Regions from separate parts of the Mesorhizobium sp. WSM4850 genome, predicted to be linked through region 2. Evidence: predicted binding sites of a transcription regulator. Region 2 holds the regulator's gene; each other region holds the start of a gene.

Region 1 (5,377 bases), on a different contig from region 2:
TTACGTCCCGGCCTCGAACGACAAGGCGCTGGCCAAGATCTCGTCGCTGGCCTGCGATGCCGTCATCATCGATCTCGAAGATGCCGTCGCCCCGGCCGACAAGGTTTTTGCGCGCGAAAAACTGGCCGGCATCTTCGCCAACCGCCCCGGCCTACGCTGCGAGATGATCGTGCGCATCAACCCGCTCTCCAGCGAATGGGGCGCCAAGGACTTGCTGGCGGCGGCAAGCTGCGAGCCCGACGCCATCCTGCTGCCCAAGGTCGACACGCCGCGCGACGTCCTGGAAGCCGGCGACGTCCTCGACGACAATTTTTCACCCGACGCGGTGAAGCTGTGGGCGATGATCGAGACGCCCAAGGCGCTGCTCAACATCGGCCCGATTGCCGAGCTTGGCCGCGATCCGGCCTCGCGGCTGGTCTGTTTCGTTGCCGGAACGAACGACCTGGTCAAGGACACCGGCATTCTCGCTACGCCCGACCGGCGCTATCTCACGCCATGGCTGATGCAGATGGTGCTCGCAGCACGCGCCGGTGGCCTCGACCTGCTTGACGGTGTCTTCAACGATTTTCGTGATCTGGACGCTTTTGCGCGCGAATGCACGGAAGCAGCCGCCATGGGGTTCGACGGCAAATCGCTGATCCACCCGGCCCAGATCGATGCCGCAAACCGCGCCTTTGCACCATCTGCCGAAGCCGTGGCCGAGGCGCGTGCGGTCAAGGAGGCCTTCGCGCTTGCCGAAAATGCCGGCAGGCAAGTCATTGCGCTGAACGGAAAAATGCTCGAGCGGCTGCATCTGGCGCAGGCCGAGAAACTGCTGGCGAAGGCGGCCGCCAGCGCCAGCGGGACATGATCGCAACCCACCACAGGAATGAAAAATGAAACTCTACCGCTTTCTGTCCGGCCCGGACGATTCCAGCTTCTGCCACAAGGTGACGGCAGCGCTGAACAAGGGCTGGCACCTGTTCGGCTCGCCGACCTATTCCTACGACAAGCAGACCAAGGTCATGCGCTGCGGCCAGGCCGTGGTGAAGGATGTCGAGGGCCAGGAATACGGGCCCGACACCAAGCTCAGCGATTGGTAGATTTGCAAAGCTCGACGCAGGGTGTGTTGAGATTCAGGTCAGGCCGCGCCGGAGTCGAAGACGGGCGCGAAGCGACCAGACTGGGTAGTTTCCGAGAACCGGAGCGGAGCGTACTTTTGGGTGTGAGCACCGGAAGCGCAGGGAACTGCCGTTCGCAGGCCGGCATCACCTTAATATCAGCACAGCCTACTCGGCCGCCTCTTCGATCCGCTCCATATCGTCGTCCGACAGGCCGAAATGGTGGCCGATCTCGTGGATCAGCACATGGGTGACGATGTCGCCCAGCGTCTCCTCGTTCTCGGCCCAGTAATCGAGGATGGCGCGGCGGTAGAGCGTGACGCGGTTCGGCCCCTCGCCGGTCTGCGGATTCCAGCGCTCGGCGATGCCGCGCCCCTCGAACAGGCCGAGCAGGTCGAAAGGCGTTTCCAGCGACAGGTCGTCCATGATTTCGTCGGTCGGGAATTCGGCGATCTGGATGACGATCTCGCCGGTCAGCTTGCGAAACTCCTCCGGCAGATGGGCGTAAGCTTCTAGCGCCAGGAACTCCATTTCCTCCATCGACGGCGAAAGCTCGTCGTGCCAGGTACGGGTTTTGTAGATGCGGGCCATGCTTTGTCCTTCTGATCCCGGCATATAGGCTTTCGCGCCGGACTCGGCAATTGGCCGGGTTGCCGTCCACGCGCGGCAGGAATAAATTCCCCATGACTGCGCCCATGACTCCGCTTGACTCTTCGGCCGCCCTCTGGAATCTATTAGAACATAACAGGAACAATTGTGAGTGGAAGCTGACCGTCATGGCGACAAGCGCCGTGGCGCGGGAGACTGTTTTTGCCCTGCGCCGCCAGATCGCGAAGATCGAGGGAACGCTGCCCGAGCGCCTGCAGGCGCCGGCCGCAGCCCCCGTTGATGCGCCCCGGAATCCAACAGCTGATGTCACTCCCGGGGATCCAACAGCTGATGTCACGCCCAAAAAAATCACGCCCAAAAATCTGACAATCGTCCGCCGCGGCCTCGCCGTGGCGCCGCCCGATGCGTTTCTGCGCACCGGCGCCGAAGATCTCGATACTGCGCTCGGCGGCGGCCTGCCGAAGGCGGCGCTGAGCGAGATCCATGGCGCCGCGACCCGCGATGCCGGGGCCGTCGCCGGCTTCGCCCTGTCGCTCGTCAGCCTGATCCTCAAACAGGGGCCGCGACTGCCGGTCCTGTGGATCGGCACCGCGGAAATCTTCCGCGAGGCCGGCTTCCCCTATGCCACAGGACTTCATCGCCTTTTCGGCATCGAGCCGGAGCAATTGCTGTTTTCCGAGGCGCCAAGGCTCCTCGATGCGCTGTGGACCGCCGAGGAGGCCGCCCGGATGACGGCGCTCGCCGCCGTCATCCTCGAAATCCGCGGCAGTCCGCAGCGGCTGGACCTCACCGCGACGCGGCGGCTGCACGCCCGGGCACAGAGCGCCGGCCGGCCGGTGTTTTTGCTGCGCCAGGCCGGCGAACCCGAGCCGACGGCGGCACCCGTCCGCCTCGTCCTGTCGGCGGCGCCGTCGGCACCACGCCAGACGATCGCCGGGCCGCTCGCCGGCTCGATCGGCCGTCCCGCCTTCACCGTCAGCATCGGCAAGAGCCGCACCGCCTTGCCAGGACAATTCACACTGGAGTGGAACCCCGATGAACGCAGTTTCGAGGAAAGAAGGGCCGGGGAAAGACGGCAAGAACGGGCAGCGAATCCTGTCCCTGTGGTTTCCGCATCTCGCCGCGGAAAGGATCCTGCGCCAGCGTCTGGGGCGGTCCTGGCGTTCGCGGCCGTCGGATCACCTGCCGCTGGTGATCAGCCATCGCCAGGCGAACGCGCAGCGCATCGCCGCCCTCGACGAGCGGGCTGAGGCGCTTCATCTGAAGCGCGGCATGGGCATAGCCGACGCGCGCGCCATGCATCCGTCGATCGACGTCGTGGAAGCCGATCCCGAGGCCGACCGCCGCCTGCTCGAAAGCCTCGCCGACTGGTGCGACCGCTACACTCCGCTGGTGGCGATCGACGCAGCCGATGGCCTGTTCCTCGACGTCACCGGCTGCACCCATCTTTTCGGCGGCGAACGGGCGATGCTGGACGACATCCTGTCGCGCTTTTTCCATCAGGGTTTCGATGTCCGCGCCGGCCTTGCCGCCACACCAGGTGCAGCCTGGGCGGCAGCGCGGTTTTCTGGTGATCGCATCGTCCCCGGTGGCGAGGAGGAAGCGCTTCTCGCGCCCTTGCCGCTGGCGGCGCTGCGCATCGAGCCTGACATCCGCGCCAGCCTGGAAAGCGTCGGCCTGCGCACGGCGGGCGCCGTCATGGCAGCACCGCGCGCGCCGCTCGCCCGCCGCTTCGGCAGATCGCTGCTTTTGCGTCTCGACCAGGCGCTCGGCCGCCTCGACGAGGCGGTGTCGCCGCGCCTGCCGGTGGCGCCGCTTTCGGTCGAACGCCATCTCGCCGAACCGATCATGCTGACCGACGAAATAGAGCGGCTGGTGAAAATGCTGGCGACGACATTGAAGGCGGACCTCGAGCGCCGCGGCGAGGGCGCAAGAAGGCTGGCGCTGCTGCTTTTCCGCGTCGACGGCGCCGTCAGCCGCATCGCCGTCGGCACCTCGCGGCCGTTGCGCGAGCCGTTGCTGATCCAGAAATTGTTCCACGAGAGGCTTGCCGCGCTCGAACAGGACATCGATGCCGGCTATGGCTTCGATCTCGTGCGCCTCTCGGTGCTGTCGGCCGCGGCCTTCGACATGCAGCAGGCGGATCTGACCGGCGAGACGCGCGATGACGGCGCCGACATCGCCCTTTTCGCCGACCGCATCCGCGCCCGGCTCGGCGACAGCGCGGTTTTGAAACCGGTTGCCGTCGAGAGTCATCTGCCCGAGCGCGCCGTCGCCACGCATCCCTATGCGGAGGCGCCGCAAAGGGTCTCTGCGCCGAAGCAGCCGGGCAAGATGAAAGACACTAGGCCTGTCTTTCCGCCGGAACGGCCGATCCGGCTGTTCCGTTCGCCCGAACCGATCGAGGTGCCGGCCACCGAAATGCCTGAGGGACCGCCGATGAATTTCCGCTGGCGGCGGGCTCTCTACCGGGTGGCGCGCGCCGAAGGGCCGGAACGCATCGCCGCGGAATGGTGGCGGGAGGCAGCGGGGCAGGAAGCGACCCGGGATTATTTCCGCATCGAGGATAGCGACGGTCGCCGTTACTGGCTTTATCGCCAGGGTCTCTACGGCGCCTCGCAGGCGGCGCCGCGCTGGTTCATGCATGGGGTCTTCGCATGAATGCGCTGGCGGTCGTCCCCTATGCCGAATTCGGCATCCAGTCGAATTTCTCGTTCCTGCGCGGCGCCTCGAAACCGGAGGAGCTGGTGGTCGCGGCAAAGTTTTTGGGCTTTTCGTCGATCGGGCTTGCCGACCGCAACACGGTGGCTGGCGTCGTGCGCGCCTGGCAGCAGGCCAAGGTGGAAGGTCTTTCCTGTCATCCCGGCTGCCGCCTGGTGTTTTGCGATGGCACGCCCGACGTTCTCGCCTATCCGCAGGACCGCAAGGGCTGGGGCCATCTGTGCCGCATGCTGACGCAGGCCAATATGCGCGACGACAGCGAAAAGGGCGCACCGCTGCTCTATCGCGACGACCTTTTCGAATGGGGCGATCGCATGTCGCTGGCGATCCTGCCCGATCTGTCGACGCCGGCCGAGGATCACCTCAGGCTGATCAGCCGCCTGAAAGATCGCTTCGGCAAGACCCTGCGGCTTGCCGTTTCGCCGGATTATCACGGCAACGACCGCTACCGTGTTGAGCAGGCGGCTGCCATGGCCGAGGCATCAGGCATTCGGCTGATGGCGACCAACGACGTTCTTTACCATACGTCCGAACGGCGCCGGTTGCAGGACGTGCTAACGGCGATCCGCCTCAACCTGCCTGTTGCCGAAGCCGGGCTGGAACTGGCGGCCAATGCCGAGCGCCATTTGAAACCGCCAATGGAGATGGCGCGGCTGTTCCGGCGGCATCCGCAGGCACTGGCGCAAACGCAGCACTTTGCCGGCGAATTGAGCTTCTCTCTCAGTGACCTCCAATATAACTATCCCGACGAACCGACGGAATCGGGCCTCGGGCCCCAGGCCGAACTGGAAAGGCTGGCTCTGGAGGGAGCCGCGATACGCTACCCCTCGGGCGTTCCCGCCGATGTGACCAGGCGCATCCGCGAAGAACTCGCTTTGATCGAGCGCCTGAATTACGCGCGCTATTTCCTGACAGTCTACGACATCGTCAAATTTGCCCGCAGCCAG
Region 2 (5,377 bases):
CTGGTCGAGGTGCATGACGAGGCCGAGACGGAACGCGCGCTGAAACTGTCGTCGCGGCTGATCGGCATCAACAACCGCAATCTCCGGACATTCGAAACCAGCATCGAGACATCGGAGCGGCTCGCGGCGATGGTGCCGGCCGACCGGCTGCTGGTCAGCGAGAGCGGTATTTTCTCGCACCAGGACTGCCGCAGGCTGGAACGGAGCGACATTGGCACTTTCCTCGTCGGCGAGAGCCTGATGCGGCAACTGGACGTGGCCACTGCGACGCACCTGCTTTTGACGGGCAACGCGCCCGCCAATGCATCTGCCCGAAAATCGGAATCGATGTTCGGAGAGCATGATGCATAGATACAAAGCGTCAGAGTGTAGTTTGTGCGTCCAAACGGACGCACGTCGCTCCAGGGTGACCTGACGATGTCGGCCGCCCTCACCCATCTTGGCGCAGAAGGCGAAGCCAATATGGTCGATGTCGGCGACAAGGCGGAGACGACCCGCACGGCAATCGCCGAAGGTCTTGTCTCGATGCGGCCCGAAACGCTGAAAATGATTCTCGACGGCGATGCCAGGAAGGGCGACGTGCTGGGTACGGCGCGCATCGCCGGCATCATGGCGGCCAAGAGGACGCATGAGCTGATCCCGCTCTGCCATCCGCTGCTGTTGACCAAGATATCGGTAGACATCGAACCTGACGCGAAGCTGCCCGGCCTGAAGGTCACGGCGCTGGCCCGCGTCACCGGCAAGACCGGCGTCGAGATGGAAGCGCTGACCGCCGTCTCGGTCGCCTGCCTGACCATCTATGATATGGCCAAGGCGGTCGATCGCGGCATGGCCATCTCCGGCATCAGGCTGGTGGAAAAGACCGGCGGCAAATCCGGCGACTACAAGGCGGATGCCCAGGGGGCAGGCCAATAATGGCGCTGCTTGCGGTCGCCGAGGCGCTCGAGCACCTGCTTGCGGATGCTGCGCCCTTGCAGGCTGAAAGCGTCGCCCTGATGGATGCCGCCGACCGCGTGCTGGCGGAGCCGCTCATCGCGCTCCGCACCCAGCCGCCATTCAACGCGTCGGCCATGGACGGCTATGCCGTGCGGGCCGACGATGTCGCCTCCGTGCCCGCGAGACTTTCGGTGATCGGCATGGCGCCGGCCGGACGCGGCTTTGCCGGGACAGTCGGCCCGGCGCAGGCCGTGCGCATCTTCACCGGCGCGCCGCTTCCCGGAGGCGCCGACACCATCGTCATCCAGGAGAATGTCCGCGACCTCGGCGGCGGCATGGTCGAAGTGACCGCGCCGACGGTTGAAGGCCGCAACATCCGCCGCCTCGGGCTCGATTTCTCGCAGGGCGACATGCTGCTGGAGAAAGGCCGCCTGTTTGATCCGGCGGCATTGTCGCTGGCGGCGTCGGCCAACCACCAGCAGGTCCGCGTGGTGAAACGGCCGCTGGTCGCCATCATCGCCACCGGCGACGAATTGCTGCCGCCGGGCAGCGACCTTGGCCCCGGCCAGATCATCTCCTCCAATGCCTATGGCGTCGCCGCCGCGGCCCGCTCGGTCGGCGCCAGCGCCCTCGATCTCGGCATCGCCGCCGACCGCAAGGACGCGATCGCCGCGCTGGTGACAAAAGCCGTCGCCGCAGGCGCGGACGTCATCGTCACGCTGGGCGGCGCCTCGGTCGGCGACCATGACCTCGTCCATGACGTGCTGACCGGCGAAGGCATGGCGCTCGATTTCTGGAAAATCGCCATGCGGCCCGGCAAGCCACTGATGTTCGGGCGGCTGGGCGCCATCCGCTGCATCGGCCTGCCTGGCAATCCGGTGGCCAGCCTGGTCTGCACGCAGCTCTTTCTGAAGCCGCTGCTGGCGCGGCTCGGCGGCCGCGCCTTCCGCCAGGACATGCGTCAGGCGCGGCTCGGCGCCGCCATGCCGGCTAACGATCTCAGGCAGGACTATGTACGCGCGGTGGTGAAGGAAGAAGCTGGCACGCTTGAGGCAACGCCGTTCAGTATCCAGGATTCCTCGATGCTCAGAATGCTGGCCGACGCCAACGGACTGGTCGTGCGCGAGCCATTCGCTCCCGCAGCCGCAGCGGGCGCCGCCTGCAGCGTGCTGATGCTACGCTGAACAAAACGTCAACACATTCATTAAACTTTAAATGGTTGCGGAACACAACTGGAACAGATAGTGTTTGTTCTGGGTTTGTTTTTCTGATTCTGTTGGGGGTCGCGATGCTGACACGCAAACAACATGAACTGCTGATGTTCATCCACGAACGGCTGAAGGAAAGCGGCATTCCGCCCTCGTTCGACGAGATGAAGGAAGCGCTCGACCTCGCCTCCAAATCGGGGATCCACCGGCTGATCACGGCGCTGGAGGAACGCGGTTTCATTCGCCGCCTGCCCAACCGCGCCCGCGCGCTGGAGGTGCTGCGCCTGCCCGATTCGATCGCGCCGGGCCTCAATGCGGCGCGCAAATTCTCGCCGAGCGTCATTCAAGGCTCCCTTGGCCAGGGCGGCCTCGGACGCCAGATCAAGCCAGCGCCTTCGCGCATGCGTGCTGCCGGCAATGACGACGACGTCGTTGCCACCGTCTCCATACCGGTGATGGGCCGCATCGCTGCCGGTGTGCCGATCGACGCCATCCAGCACCAGACGCATTCGATCTCGGTGCCACCGGACATGATCACCGGCGGCACGCACTACGCGCTGGAGGTCAAGGGTGATTCGATGATCGAGGCCGGCATCTTCGACGGCGACACGGTCATCATCCGCAACGCCGACACCGCCCAGCCTGGCGAGATCATTGTCGCTCTGGTCGACGAGGAGGAAGCGACGCTGAAGCGATTTCGCCGCAAAGGTGCCTCTATCGCACTGGAAGCCGCCAATCCGGCCTACGAGACGCGCATCTTCGGGCCGGACCGGGTCAAGGTGCAGGGCAAGCTCGTCGGATTGATCCGGCGTTACTGAACGGCGGGCTTCCTGGGTTTCTCGGCCCTGCGGTATGGCGGCAGGCCCCTCGCCTCGCGCGAAAATCGCCGCTGCTCATGCCAGGGCCTATATGGCTGTCTGACGGCAAAACGGATTTCTGCGCGCGTTGTCGCCGATAGCGGATCGAAGAAGACGGCGGCACTGCCCATGCGAGCGAGCTGCCGTTTGGTGACGACGAGAACCAGCGGGTTGCGGCAGGGTTTGTAATAGGCTGTGGCATCGTCGATGACGATCAAATCCGCAAAGGCACAGGCCGGCCGCGCGGTTTTGCGGTTGTCGGCGAGCGCGATGAGCGCGCCGGACGGATGCCGGGCCAGGCACAGGCCGGCAGTGCAGGTGAAAGGCGCTCCCGGCGGCAGGTCGGCCGGATCGGCGATGTCGAACCGCACATCTCCTTTTTCGAATGTCTCCGGCTCGACGATCGTTGTTGAAACCAGCGCATGTTTCCAGTTGTCGGTGGTGAATTCGTTCGAACGCATCCGGTTGACGGCAAGTTCGCCGCCGCCGATCGGCAGCGCCACCAGATGCGCATCCTCCGAGATCAGCACGTCGGGGATGCGCGTCTCGGAAATCGTCAGCAGGCCGGCGAGCGCAAAGGGAAGTGCCGCAAGCCGCAGCCATGTCGTCGCCATCGTGGCGATGACTAAGGCGACCGTCACCAGCAGAACCGATTGCAACGAAATCAGGCCGACTGCATCGACGGGCGAACGCTCCGAGATCCATCCCGAAATTGCAATCATCGCCGTCAGGCCCTTGCCCATCATGTAGAGGAAAGGGCCGTCGAGGCCGAAAGGCATTGCCAAGGCGCTGAGGACCGCCAGGAACATGACGATCGTGACGATCGGCATGACGGCCAGATTGGCGAACAGGCTGAGCGGCGAGACGCGCTGGAAGTGCCAGATGGCGAAGAGCGCGGTGGCGCTGCCGGCAATGATGGAGGTCATTGCGATGGTGCCTGCCCCGGCGACGAGCTTGCGCGTGACGAAAGCGACCGGTGACCGTCGCTGTCGCGGCGCCTTGGCCTTGTCGGCACGATAGTCGGACCAACCGGCATAGGCGCCCACGAGAGCCGCAGTCGCGGCGAACGACATCTGGAAGCTTGCGCCGACCACCTCGTGCGGCGACACGACGATAACGGCGATGGCCGAAATCGCCAGGTTGCGCATGGTGAGTGCCGCCCGGTCGAACAGCACGGCGACAAGCATTACCGCCAGCATGATGAAGCTGCGTTCAGCCGCGACCACGATACCGGAAAAGATCAGATAGGCAGCGATGGAGACGAGTGCGGCAGCAGCCGCATATTTTTTGACCGGCCGGCGCGACGAAAAGTCGGGAAACAGCGCAAAGGCGCCGCGCAGCAATCCCATGACGGTGCCGGCGACAAGCGCCATATGCAGGCCGGAAATGGAGATGATGTGGTAGATGCCGGTGCGCCGCATCGATTCGTTTATCTCTTCGGGGATGCCGGCACGCACGCCGACGATCAGCGCAGCGGCAATCTCCCCCTCGGCACCACCGATGCTGTCCCTGATATGGTCGGCGATGGATTCGCGCGCCTTCTCGATCGACGAAGAAAGGCGTGCGGTTAACGGTGCATCTTCGGAGACGACGATCTTTGGACTGCCGAGGAAAAAGCCACTGGCACCGATACCGGCGAAATAGCTGTCAAAGGAAAAGTCAAAGCTGTCCGGTCTGACCGGGCCAGTCGGAGGCAGAAGCCTCACATAGCCGGTTGCCACCGAGCCTGCGGTCATCTCAGCGGGAATCTTGCGTGCCGACACCCTGACACGTTCGGGTGCATAACGCAGTGTCGGCCGGGCGGTCGACATCACATCGATGGTCAGCCTGATCCGGCCGTTCGCCATCTGGTCGAGCCTGACGACACGGCCGGTCAGCCGGGTCTGGATTTCCGAACCGAGCATCTTCGTTCCGGCGCGCCAGGTTTCAACCTTGGCGGCGAGCACACCAAGCGCGCACAGCAACGCTGCCATGAAGCACAGGTGCGTTTTGCGGCGTGAGCGCGTGACGGCCGCACACAATGCCGTAAGGACCACGACGGCGATGGGCTGGGCAAAGTCCGGTTCGACGGCAAGCGAAAAATAGACGATCACCCCGCATGCCAGGAAAACCGGCACCAGCAGGAAGGCGACGCCCCGGTCGAGTTCCAGGCCGGCTGCCGCGGCCACGCTGTTGCGGACACCGGATGGTGAAAGATGGCTGAGCTGTCGGCGAAAACGAATGACAGGGCCGGGTGCTGAAGCCGGTATCGGCGCCGGGCGATCCGGCGAAAGAGGTTGGATGCTCAGCGGCGACGCAGGCAGCGAAACGGGTAGCGACTCAGTGCGAGGAACGTCGGCAAACAGCGATCGTTCGCTGACGCTTGCGGTCGCGCCC
Region 3 (5,377 bases), on a different contig from region 2:
CTTCTCGGTGATGATCAACTTCACCTGGTGGCCGACGGCTGGCGACGGCTATTTGCTGCCGGTGCTGGCATCGGTGTTCGTTGGCGGCACGCCGACCTGGGGCGGCGTCGGCACCGTGGTCGGCGGCGCCATCGGCGCCGTCACCGTGTCATTCATCCAGACCGGCGTCGTCGCGGCAGGCCTGAGCGGCTTCTATGTCCAGTTCTTCAACGGGCTGATCATCATCCTGTCGCTGCTCGGCCACAAATGGAACCAGGCGCGGTATCGGTGAGAGGGACGCTCACACCCCGGTGACAAACCCGTCCAGCACGCGTTTCTGGCCGGCCTTGTCGAAGTCGATGGTCAGCTTGTTGCCGTCGATGGCGGCAATGTTGCCGTTGCCGAATTTCTGGTGGAAGACGCGGTCGCCGACATTGAAGGGGGATGGCGTGTCGGCGACGGATTTGGCGACCAGCTCGCCGTCGATGGTGCGGCCCTTGATCGAGGTGCGGCCGGCGCCATAGCCACTGTCGGTCTCGCCATAGCCGATGCGCTCGACCTGGTGGCCGGAGCGGGAGCCCCAGTTGCGGTCGGTCGCCTCGGTGCGGTTCTGCTGCGCGCGCTGCCAGCCCGGCGTTGCATAGGTGCTAGAGAAGGCGCCGGATTTTTCTGCGCCGACATTGTCGAAGCGCGAAGCGCCGTAAGGATTCTGCCGTCCTGCCGCCTGGCCGCCTCGTCCGGAGGCGAAGGAGCCGCCGCCATAGGCATTGCCGTAGCCGCCATAGGAGTTGCCGCTCTCGGCGACCTCGACATGGGCTTCCGGCAATTCATCGAGGAAGCGCGACGGGATCGTCGATTGCCACAGGCCGTGGATGCGGCGGTTGGAGACGAACCACAAATGCAGGTTCTTCTTGGCGCGGGTCAGCCCGACATAGGCCAGCCGCCGCTCTTCCTCGAGCCCGGAGCGGCCGCCCTCGTCGAGCGCGCGCTGATGCGGGAACAGTCCTTCCTCCCAGCCGGGCAGAAAAACCGTCTCGAATTCGAGGCCCTTGGCCGAATGCAGCGTCATGATGTTGACGGCGTCGAGCTCGGCGTTCTGCTCGGCGTCCATCACCAGCGCTACATGTTCGAGGAAGGAGCGCAGCGATTCGTACTCCTCCATGGAGCGGATCAGTTCCTTGAGGTTTTCCAGCCGGCCGGGCGCTTCTACCGAGCGGTCGTTCTTCCACATGTCGGTGTAGCCGCTCTCCTCCAGGATGGTCTCGGCCAGCTCGGTGTGCGGCGTGGTCTCCAGCGCCTTCTGCCAGCGCTCGAAATTGGCGGCGACTTCGCGCAGCGCTGCGCGCGGCTTTGGCTTCAGCTCGTCGCTCTCAGCGAGTTTTTCCGCAGCCTCCAGCATCGGGATGCGCAGCGCCCTGGCGGTGTCATGGATCTGGCGGATGGTGGCTTCGCCCAGCCCGCGCTTCGGCACGTTGACAATGCGCTCGAAGGCGAGGTCGTCTGCGCCTTGCGCTACGACGCGGAAGAAGGCCAGGGCGTCGCGGATTTCGAGGCGCTCGTAAAAGCGCGGGCCGCCGATGACGCGGTAGTTGAGGCCAAGGGTGACGAAGCGGTCCTCGAACTCGCGCATCTGGAAGGACGCGCGGACAAGAATGGCCATGTCGTTGAGATTGTGCTTCTGCCGCTGGTAGGCCTCGATGGTTTCGCCAACGGCGCGGGCCTCTTCCTCGGAATCCCAGGCGGCATGGACATGCACCTTCTCGTCGTCCTCGGCGATCTTTTCGGTGAACAGCGTCTTGCCGAAGCGGCTTTCATTGTGGGCGATGAGGTGGGAGGCGGTGCCGAGGATGTGCGCGGTGGAGCGGTAGTTGCGTTCCAGCCGGATGATCGTGGCGCCGGGGAAATCCTTGTCGAAGCGAAGGATGTTGTCGACTTCGGCCCCGCGCCAGCCATAGATCGACTGGTCGTCGTCGCCGACGCAGCAGATGTTGACTTTATTTTCGCTCACGGGCTGTTCCGCGCCTGCCGGCGCGGGCCCGACCCCCCCTTTTTGCGCGCCTTCGGCGTCGCGGGAGGGACCTCGCAACGGCTCGGACGCCCGGTCGGGCTTGCGGCCTTCGGCCGTTCGCAAACCTGTTGATGTTGAAGCTCGTCCGGCATCCGGCCGCTGCGCCAGCAGCCGCAGCCACATGTATTGGGCGGTGTTGGTGTCCTGGTACTCGTCGACGAGGATGTAGCGGAAGCGCTTGTGGTATTCCTTCAGCACGTCCGGATTGGCGCGGAAGATACGGATCGGGTGGCACAGGAGATCGCCGAAGTCGCAGGCGTTCAGCGTCTTCAGCCGCTCCTGATAAGCCTTGTAGAGTTCACGCCCCTTGCCGTTGGCGAAGGCGCGGGCGTCGCCCTCGGCAATCTCGGCAGGGCCAAAGCCCTTGTTCTTCCAGCCGTCGATCATCTGGGCGAACTGCTTGGCCGGCCAGCGCTTGTCGTCCAGCCCTTCGGCCTGGATGAGCTGCTTGATCAGGCGCACGACGTCGTCGGTGTCGAGAATGGTGAAGTCGGATTTGAGCCCGGCAAGCTCGGCGTGTCTGCGAAGCAGCTTCACGCCAATCGAGTGGAAGGTGCCGAGCCACGGCATGCCCTCAACATTGCCTTCGCCGATCAGCAGGCCGATGCGCTGCTTCATCTCGCGCGCAGCCTTGTTGGTGAAGGTGACGGCGAGGATCTGGGACGGGAAAGCCTTACCGGTGGCGAGGATGTGGGCGATGCGAGTGGTCAAGACGCGCGTCTTGCCGGTGCCGGCGCCGGCCAGCACCAGCACCGGACCCTCGGTGGTTTCCACCGCCAGCCGCTGCTCGGGGTTGAGCCCGTTCAGATAATCGGGCGCATTGGCATGGCCGCTGCGGGCAGCCATGGCGCGCGCAGCAATGCCCGACGGGGCCACGGGCCGCGCGTTCGGTTCATCAAAAAAAGGCATATCTTCCGAAAAGCCGGACATCTCCCCCGAATGTAGTGATTCGGCAGCGAAAGGCCAGAAGTGTCTCCGTTTTGTTCTCTGTCCAGCCGGGGGAGTTGCAAATCCTATGGCACGCCAGCCATAGCGCCGGCCTGCTCGACAGGCACGGCGGGTCGGAGAAAGTGGGACGCAAATGCGCGGTTGCCCATGGGCGCGCCGCGGAGCGCACCTGTCGGAAGGAGTATCATCCTGGACCAGCCGCCGGTCTGGCGGACCTGCACTCGCGTCAGCAGCGCCTCACCGATCCGTGACTGGACCGTGCGGGCTTCTACCCTATCTTGCGCGGCGGACATGTTCCCGAAGCCGAGGAGAGCGCCATGACAAAACCGAGCCCTGCCAACCCCGCCGTCAACAGACCCGCCATTACCCAGGCTATGATCGACGCGTATGACGAATACACGCATCTGACGCTCGACCGGCGGCGCTTCATGGAACAATTGACCAGGCTTGCCGGATCAGGTGCGGCGGCCGCCGCAATCGCACCGCTGCTGGCGGCGAATTCAGCCCGAGCGGCGATTGTTGCCGAGGACGATTCACGCGTGACCGGCGAGGACATCAGCTATCCCGGCAGCGGTGGCGAGGTGAAGGGCTATCTGGTCAAGCCGGCCGGCCAGTCCGGCAAGCTCGGCACCGTCATCGTCGTGCATGAGAACAGGGGGCTCAACCCGCATATACGCGATGTGACGCGGCGCGTGGCGCTGGAAGGCTTCGTTGTGCTCGCCCCGGATTTCCTGTCGCCGCTCGGCGGCACGCCGGCCGACGAAGACAAGGCGCGCGAGCAGTTTTCCAAGCTCGATCCGGCGCAAACCACTGCCAATGCGGTCGCAACGGTCGCTTTCCTTAGGGGCAGCGAGGATGGCAACGGCAAGGTCGGCGCGGTCGGCTTCTGCTGGGGCGGCGCCACGGTGAACACACTGGCTGCCAATGCGCCGGATCTGGCTGCCGCTGTCGCCTATTACGGCATGCAGCCGAAGGCCGAGGATGTGCCGAAGATCAAGGCGGCGCTGCTGCTGCATTATGCCGGGCTCGACACCCGCATCAATGCCGGTATCGACGCCTTCAGGAAGGAGCTCGATGCAGCCGAAGTCGAGTACACGATCCATGTCTATGAAGGCGCCAATCATGCCTTCAACAATGACACGTCGGCGGCTCGCTACGACAAGAACGCGGCGGACCTCGCCTGGGGCCGGACGATCGCCTTTCTCAAGGAGAAGCTTGCCTGATCAGGCATTTGCCGGTTTGTGAAAAGCGACGCCGGCCACTACCAGCGCGATGCCGATGCAATCGGTAAGGCTGGGTATCTGGCGGAGCACAATGACGCCGATCAGCGTGGCGGTGACCGGCAGCAACGACAGCATCAGCGCGAAGCTCGATCGCGGCAGCCGCGACATGGCAAGCTGGTCGCAGATATAGGGGATGACCGAGGAGCAGATGCCGACGCCGATGGCGGCGATGAGCAGTGGCGGCGCCGAGAAAGCCGGCAGCGCATCGGTGAAGCCGATCGGCAGCACGATGAGAAAGGCGACCGCCATGGCTGCGCCCAGTCCGGCGATGCCCTCGCCAGCGCCGGCGCGGGAAACGCGATGGCCAAGCACGATGTAGCCGACGAACAGCGCGCCGTTGAGGAAGGCCCAGAACAGGCCAATCGGGTCGCTTGACCATTTGACGTCGATCAGCAGCAAGGTGCCGATAACGGCAACGGCAAGCGCTGCGAAATTGCGCGGGCTTCTGACGCCGACCAGCGCAACGCCGATGGTGCCGACGAATTCGATCGCCGCGACCAGCGAGATCGGCAAGCGGTAGAGTGCCAGGTAAAAGGAGCAATTCATCACGCCGAGGCAAGCGCCGAAACCGAGAAGCAGCAGCCGTGTCGGCCGGTCGGCGCGGGCGAAGGCCGTCCACGGCCGGGTCAGCGGCGCGAAGACAAGGGCGGCCGTAACTATGCGCAGCCAGGCCATGCCGAGCACGCCGACATGCGGGAAAAGCAGCACGGCGAAAGCCGGCCCGAGATAATGAAACACAGCGCTGACACCGAACCAGACATGCGGCGGCAGCGATGTCGCCAGCCTGCCAAAGACAGGGCCGGCGAGGGCAGGGATAGCAGCTGGGGCTTGCGCTTGATCATCCATAGGATCATTATCGCAGGCAGATTTACCTGTTTACATGGGCAATGGCCAACCAAAGAGACCATTTATTTTCCAGAAACAAGGAGTTTTTCCTGAAACGTATTCGAAACGAAAATGCTGATCTGGATGCGGCGGATCTGAAAATCCTGCGCCTGCTGGAAAAGGATGCGCGCACCAGCACCGCCGAACTGGCGCGCTCGGTCGGCCTGTCGGCGCCGAGCGTGGCCGAGCGCATCAAGCGGCTGCAGGAGAGCGG

Evidence for each region. Region 2 encodes LexA, which represses DNA repair genes until DNA is damaged. Its sites were predicted from a motif close to TGTTCNNNNTGTGTTCNG; they were not measured.
Region 1: AC0L2Z_RS28540 (ImuA family protein) is a predicted target of LexA. The motif match lies at 1,836-1,853, and genes of this name have one in related genera.
Region 3: AC0L2Z_RS12925 (ATP-dependent helicase) is a predicted target of LexA. The motif match lies at 3,018-3,035, and genes of this name have one in related genera.

What each region holds. Positions count from the first base shown of each region.
Region 1 is NZ_JBVVPV010000043.1:21,871-27,247, forward strand. It holds gene AC0L2Z_RS28525 (HpcH/HpaI aldolase/citrate lyase family protein) at 1-850, shown strand, start outside; gene AC0L2Z_RS28530 (DUF1737 domain-containing protein) at 876-1,082, shown strand; gene AC0L2Z_RS28535 (metallopeptidase family protein) at 1,269-1,691, opposite strand; gene AC0L2Z_RS28540 (ImuA family protein) at 1,877-2,959, shown strand; gene AC0L2Z_RS28545 (DUF6504 family protein) at 2,901-4,370, shown strand; gene AC0L2Z_RS28550 (error-prone DNA polymerase) at 4,367-5,377, shown strand, end outside.
Region 2 is NZ_JBVVPV010000032.1:68,712-74,088, forward strand. It holds gene trpC (indole-3-glycerol phosphate synthase TrpC) at 1-351, shown strand, start outside; gene moaC (cyclic pyranopterin monophosphate synthase MoaC) at 418-915, shown strand; gene AC0L2Z_RS24870 (molybdopterin molybdotransferase MoeA) at 915-2,120, shown strand; gene lexA (transcriptional repressor LexA) at 2,225-2,962, shown strand; gene AC0L2Z_RS24880 (ComEC/Rec2 family competence protein) at 2,956-5,377, opposite strand, start outside.
Region 3 is NZ_JBVVPV010000010.1:49,413-54,789, reverse strand. It holds gene AC0L2Z_RS12930 (ABC transporter permease) at 1-271, shown strand, start outside; gene AC0L2Z_RS12925 (ATP-dependent helicase) at 281-2,977, opposite strand; gene AC0L2Z_RS12920 (dienelactone hydrolase family protein) at 3,313-4,218, shown strand; gene AC0L2Z_RS12915 (EamA family transporter) at 4,219-5,124, opposite strand; gene AC0L2Z_RS12910 (Lrp/AsnC family transcriptional regulator) at 5,166-5,377, shown strand, end outside.